Prolixibacter sp. NT017: one gene and its partner. The protein of the gene in region 2 interacts with the protein of the main gene of each other region in a pairwise test. Links are inferred from orthologs where the notes say so. Each region holds a gene or a part of one and is shown on either strand. Other genes may lie near its edges. The genes, in order: GJU87_RS00905 and GJU87_RS06005.

Evidence for each region.
Region 1: the proteins of GJU87_RS06005 (region 2) and GJU87_RS00905 interact in binary tests that used the Escherichia coli proteins (3 or more experiments, as listed by UniProt). The link is inferred for Prolixibacter sp. NT017 from one-to-one orthologs.

Annotation. Positions count from the first base shown.
Region 1 is NZ_BLAV01000001.1:238,144-241,344, reverse strand. Bases 185-3,055 are described here. They hold GJU87_RS00905 (ABC-F family ATP-binding cassette domain-containing protein), read right to left. Parts: upstream 2,661-3,055; coding sequence 708-2,660; downstream 185-707. Other genes in these bases: rlmD (23S rRNA (uracil(1939)-C(5))-methyltransferase RlmD), read left to right, coding at 2,864-3,055; rlmB (23S rRNA (guanosine(2251)-2'-O)-methyltransferase RlmB), read right to left, coding at 185-732. Also shown: more of rlmB, read right to left, coding at 1-184; more of rlmD, read left to right, coding at 3,056-3,201. UniProt on the Escherichia coli protein: Genetic data indicate it may be involved in ribosome assembly or function.
Region 2 is NZ_BLAV01000001.1:1,468,188-1,471,792, reverse strand. The notes cover bases 24-3,298. They hold GJU87_RS06005 (2-oxoglutarate dehydrogenase E1 component), read left to right. Parts: upstream 24-383; coding sequence 384-3,098; downstream 3,099-3,298. Other genes in these bases: odhB (2-oxoglutarate dehydrogenase complex dihydrolipoyllysine-residue succinyltransferase), read left to right, coding at 3,141-3,298; GJU87_RS06010 (PD-(D/E)XK nuclease family protein), read right to left, coding at 24-179. Also shown: more of GJU87_RS06010, read right to left, coding at 1-23; more of odhB, read left to right, coding at 3,299-3,605. UniProt on the Escherichia coli protein: E1 component of the 2-oxoglutarate dehydrogenase (OGDH) complex which catalyzes the decarboxylation of 2-oxoglutarate, the first step in the conversion of 2-oxoglutarate to succinyl-CoA and CO(2).

The DNA of each region.
Region 1 (3,201 bases), 1.2 Mb from region 2 along the record:
TACCGAAACGTTCAGCGAAGCAATCTGCCCGAATTGCGGAATTTTCACCCACTCATCTGCAAGCTTCAATAATTCAGGTTCAATGCCTTTGTCCTCGGCTCCCATAAGAATGGCCGTCGGTTCCTGCATTGAAGTTTCGAAATAATTTTTGTCACCCTTTTCGGTCGCAGCCAGAATGCGTAAACCGCTTTCCTGAAGAAACACAATGGTTTCACGCAGACTTTTCACCCGGCAAACCGGAATCATATTCAAAGCACCGGCCGATGTTTTCAGCGCATCGGCATTTACCTGCGCCGCGCCTTTTTCAGGAACAACAATGGCATGAGCTCCGGCCACCTCAGCCGAGCGAGCAATGGCTCCAAAATTCCGAACATCTGAAATTTTATCGAGTACCAATAGCAGCGGAACTTCGCCTTTTTCGTAGATTCCGGGAATAATATTTTCGAGCTTCTGATAAGTAATCGGCGAAAGGAATGCCAAAACTCCCTGATGGTTCTTCCGGGTAATACGATCAATCCGTTCAACCGGAACGTTCTGAACCGGAATATCCATCTCCCGGACCAGAGAGAACAACTCACGTGATAACTCGTTGGAGAGTCCCTTTCTTACCAGGATTTTCTCAATTTCTTTGCCTGATTTAATCGCTTCGATAACAGCGCGTGTGCCAAACACGTAAGTGCTTTTATCGATTGGGGCACGATGATGTCTTACCACGTTTTTTTTGCGTTCCATTCTTCCAGTTCTTCTGTTGTTTTCTCCCAGTTTTCCATCTCTTTATCCAGATCTTCCTTTTTCCGGGAATAAGTTGAGAGCAATTGCTCCATATCTTCATTATCAGGATTAGCTAACCGCCCGTCCATCTCTTCAATCTCGGTTTCCAGCGAAGTAATTTTCGACTCTGCTTCGCTTAGTTGTTTTTCCAGACGCGAAATGGTCCGATTTACTTCTTTCCGTTCCTCGTAACTAAGTTCGGGACCATCATTTTTCGGTTCTTCTTTTTCAACGACCGGCTGTGCAGGCTGATTGTTCTTCCTCTCTAATTCTTTCAGCGAATCCATCTTCTTCCGACGGAGGAATTCATAAATACCGCCAAGATGCTGCTTCACTTTCTTATCACGAAACTCGTAAACCACATCCACCAGACCATCTAGAAATTCACGGTCATGCGAAACGAGTAACAAGGTTCCATCGTAATCCTGAAGCGCTTGTTTCAGGATATCTTTCGAGTGCATATCCAGGTGGTTCGTCGGCTCATCGAGTACCAGGAAGTTCACCGGTTCCAGCAACAAACGAATCATCGCTAAGCGAGAGCGTTCACCACCGGAAAGCACCTTCACTTTCTTATCGACATCTTCGCCGCTGAACATGAAGGCGCCTAGAATATCCCGGATTTTCGTCCGGACATCACCAACAGCAATCCGGTCGATGATATCGAATGCCGTAGCACTCTCATCCAGCAAAGAAGCCTGGTTCTGGGCAAAATATCCGATTTTCACATTATGTCCCAACTTGGCATGACCGGTAAACTCCAGTTCCTGCATGATGATCCGCGCCAGCGTGGTTTTCCCTTCGCCGTTTTTCCCGACAAAGGCCACGCGGTTCCCCCGCTCGATGGTCAAATCAACATCTTTCAACACCAGGTTATCACCGTAACTTTTGCTCATCTGCTTTGCCTCGAAAACCACGGTACCGGAACGAGGCGACGGCGGAAACTTAATATTCAGCGAACGAACATCCTCTTCGTCGATTTCGATGCGGTCGATCTTTTCCAGCTGCTTGATGCGTGACTGCACCTGGACCGCTTTGGTTGCCTTGTAGCGAAAACGCTCGATAAAGTCTTCTGTGTCCTGAATCATTTTTTGCTGATTGCGGTAAGCGGCCATCTGCTGTTCGCGGCGCTCTTTGCGCAACTCAACATATTTCGAGTAACTGACTTTGTAATCGTACACATTTCCCAGCGAGATTTCCACCGTCCGGTTGGTCACATTATCGAGAAATGCGCGGTCGTGTGAAACCAACACAACTGCACCGGCGTAATCTTTCAGGAAATTCTCCAGCCATTGAATCGATTCGATATCCAGGTGGTTCGTCGGCTCATCGAGCAGAAAGACATTCGGCTTAGCCAGCAAAATCTTAGCAAGTTCGATACGCATTCGCCAACCTCCGGAAAACTCCGTAGTTTGTCGATTGAAATCCGAACGTTTAAATCCGAGACCAACCAGCGTTTGCTCAATATCGGCATGAAAATTACCACCTCCCAGCAGTTGAAAACGGTCATTCGCTTCGGTAACTTCCTCGATGATTTTGTGGTACCCCTCCGACTCATAATCTTCGCGGGTAGCCAACTGATGATTCAGATGCTCGATACGTTTTTCCAGTCCTACGATTTCATCGAAGGCCGTAACCGCTTCTTCCATCACCGTTTTTCCATCGGCTGTCACCATGTGCTGCGGTAAATAGCCAATGCGAAAATCTCCCGGTTTTACCACCCTGCCGGAGCTGGGTTGCATTTGCCCGGAGAAAATTTTCAGCAGTGTCGATTTACCGGCACCATTTCGTCCAACCAGACCAATCCGGTCCCGCGGATTCACGACAAAACTTATCTGCTTGAATAATTCAAATCCACCAAATTCGAGGTGTAGATCTTCGACTGAAATCATAAAAACACTGCTTCTTCTAAAATTGGGACAAAGATAACAGAATTTACAGGGCTCCCATTGGTTGGTTCGGATTATCAACCACGGTTTTTGTTCTCTCCCTGCAAGAAATTACCCACTCAAAATCAAACCTTTTGGTCGATTACAATAAGCGCTCACAGTACCCGATGAATTTATATCTTTGGGAAAATTTAAAACCGAAGATTTTGGGCAGAAGAAGAAAGCCGTTACCGCTTTACGAAAAGGTAACCATTGCGGATGTAGGAGCTGAAGGAAAAGCAATTGCGAAAGTGGATGATGTGGTTATTTTTACCACGCATGTAGTTCCCGGCGACGTGGTCGATTTGCAGGTATTCAAAAAGAAGCGCCGTTTCATGGAAGCGCGGGTGGTCAATATTCACGAATATTCCGACGAACGCACCGAAGCTTTTTGCCAGCATTTTGGCACCTGTGGCGGCTGTAAATGGCAATTCTTACCATACGACAAACAACTTTTCTATAAAGAAAAACAAGTCACCGATCAGCTGAGGCGTATCGGACATGT
Region 2 (3,605 bases):
AAGAAATCGCTGATGGTAACAATCTCCGGACTGAAAATCGGTTCGGAGACCAATCTATTCAGATAACTATTGAAAAAAATACCGGCTCTCCGGTTTGGAAAAATGATTGTTTGCTCCGAAATTTTGTCTCCGTAAACCTCATATAAATGGGCAGCCAAACGCGCTAAAAATCCCTGCATAAAATTTTTATCAATTAATTCAGAACTATTTAAATCTTTATTGGTTTTCACTGGGAAAATAAGATGTGGAAGTGTAAAGTTGATACTTTTTTATCAATCCTCACACCTTCCTTAAAAATCATCAACGAAAGTTTAAAATTTTACTGAACATATGTCGGTACATCTTTGTATTATTTTTATCATCAACTTATGAATAACACTAACATGGACAAATTCTCACAGGTTGGCAACCAAGAGATTGGGGCGATAGAGGACCTATACAAAGCGTACCTTGAAGATCCGGAGAATGTGGATGCAAGCTGGAAAGCATTTTTCAAAGGTTTCGAATTCGCCCGGCAATCTTGGGCAGAAGCCGAAACACCTGAGGATTGCAAACACCTGGACAAAGAGTTTAAGATTCTGAACCTTATTCACAATTACCGACAACGAGGACACCTGTTTACCCGAACCAACCCTGTACGGACACGCCGGACTTACTCACCAACATTAGATATTGAAAATTTTGGGTTAAGTGAAGCTGATCTGGACATTGTTTTCCAGGCGGGAAATGAAATTGGCATTGGGCCGGCATCGCTGCGTGATATTGTAGCGCATCTCGAAACAACGTACTGTGAATCAATCGGTGTGGAGTACCTTTTTATGCGAAAACCAGAAGTGGTTAAGTGGCTTCGCGAACGCATGGAAGGGACCAAAAATCAGCAGGAGTTTACCGACGAGAACCGGAAACACATTTTCTACCACCTAAAACTGGCAGTTGGTTTCGAGAACTTCATTCACAAAAAGTTTGTCGGTCAGAAGCGCTTCTCTCTCGAGGGAACCGAAACTCTGATTCCGGCCATGGACGCCATCATCGAGCGCGGCGCAGAGCTGGGAATCGAGGAGTTTGTGATTGGAATGTCGCACCGCGGCCGGTTAAACGTGCTGGCCAATATCGTTGAAAAACCTTACAAGAATATCTTCAAGGAATTTTACGGGACCGAATTCGAAGAAGGAATTGCCCTTGGTGATGTGAAATATCACCTGGGTTACGAAAACGAAGTTACCACTGACCAGGGGCATAAAGTGAAGTTAAATCTTCTTCCCAACCCATCGCATCTGGAAGCGGTGGCACCATTGGTCGAAGGCGTTGCCAGAGCTAAGCTGGATCATGAATATGGTAAAGACTTCAAAAAACTGGCTCCGATTGTCATCCACGGTGATGCCGCGATTGCCGGTCAGGGAGTCGTTTACGAAACGGTACAGATGTCACAGCTTAAAGGCTACAAGACCGGAGGTACCATTCACATGGTACTCAACAACCAGGTTGGTTTTACTACCAACTACCTCGATGCCCGTTCAAGCACATACAGCACCGACGTAGCCAAGGTTACCCGTTCTCCGGTATTCCATGTTAACGGCGATGATGTGGAAGCCCTCATCTTTACCATTAAGCTCGCCATGGAGTTCCGGCAGCAATTTGAATCCGATATTTTCATCGATATACTTTCCTACCGGAAGTACGGACACAACGAAGGTGACGAACCACGTTTTACACAGCCTACACTGTACAAAGCCATTGCCAGTCATCCCAATCCACGTGATCTCTACGCTGAAAAACTGATACAGAAAGGTATCATGACCAAAGAAGAGATCAAGAAGGAAATTGATGATTTCAACCAGGCGCTGGAGGTAAAGTACGAAGAGAGTCAGCACATACAAAAACTTCGTATCGAGCGATTCCTGCTCGATGAATACAAGAATTACCGTTTACCGGAACCGTCCGAATCGGATCACGATACCGACACCGGTTACGATATTGACCAACTGAAGGCGGTTGCCGAAAAGATGAATACCCTTCCGGACGACAAGAGCTTTTTCAGAAAAATTATCAAACTTCTCAACGACCGGAAGAAAGCAGCATCCGAAAACCGGCTCGACTGGGCCATGGGTGAATTGCTCGCCTACGCAGCATTGTTGTTGGAAGGTCATCCCGTTCGCATGGGCGGACAAGACAGCGAACGCGGTACATTTGCCCATCGGCACGCAGCTCTGGTGATGGAAGCAACCGACGAAAAATACTTCCCACTCAAACACATTGGTGAAAATCAGGCTCCATTCCATATTTACAATTCCCCGCTAAACGAATATGCAGCGATGGGATTCGAATATGGCTATGCTCTCGCCTGTCCAAAAGGATTAACCATTTGGGAAGCGCAATTTGGTGATTTCAGCAACGTAGCACAAGTAATCATCGACCAATACATCAGCTCTGCCGGTGAAAAATGGGGAATGATGAATGGTTTGGTACTCATGTTACCACACGGTTACGAAGGTCAGGGCCCGGAACACTCCAGCGGTCGTATTGAGCGTATGCTAGCGCAGGCTGCCGGTAATAACATGCAGGTGATGGTCCCAACCACTCCTGCCAGTTTATTCCATATGTTACGACGCCATGTCAAGTGGGATTTCCGTATACCAATGGTAATTTTCACGCCGAAAAGCCTGTTACGTCATCCCAAAGTCATATCTTCTTTCGAAGATTTGGCAAACGGAAGATTCCAGCCGCTTATCCCGGATGATACGGTTAAACCCGGAAAAGCTTCCAAGCTGGTATTTACTTCCGGAAAGATTTATTACGAGTTGCTGGAACGACGGGAAGAACTGAAGAAAAATGATGTGGCGATTATCCGCATCGAACAACTGTACCCGTTTCCGGCCGAAGCCGTCAGGAGTATCATCTATGAAAATAAAAATGCCAAAGGCAAACTTTGGGTTCAGGATGAACCTGAAAACATGGGAGCCTGGCCATACATTGCCCGCAAATATCCGGGCCTGAATCTTGACGTGATTTCCCGGCCCGAGAGTGCCAGTCCGGCCGGCGGATTGATGGAACAACATAAACGACGCCTCGAACGAATCCTGGAAGCCGTTTTTAAATAAAACCCCAAAACAATCACAATTCATCAAAAAAGTACCAAAAAGATGATCATCGAAATAAAAGTACCGAGTCCGGGTGAATCCATCACCGAAGTGGAAATAGGAAGTTGGCTTGTTTCTGACGGTGATATAGTTGAGAAGGACCAGGAAATAGCAGAGATTGAATCAGATAAAGCCACCCTATCTCTCATTGCAAGCGAAGCGGGAGCAGTGAATATTAAAGCAGAGGAGGGCGATTCCATCGAAGTCGGCGCCGTTGCTTGTACCATCGATACGGACAAAGCGGGAGAAGCTCCGGCTAAGCCAAAAGAAGAACCTAAGGCTGAGGAGAAGAAAGAAGCTCCTGTAAAGGAAAAGAAACCCGAAGCAGAAACGAAGAAACCGGAACCACCCAAAACTGAGAAAAAGTCTGAAACGCCGAAGTCTTCCGGAGACGATGTATCTCATGTGAAAACGACTCCAGCAGCCAAAGCCGTTATGGAAGCCGAAGGTTTATCCGTCGAAGAAGTA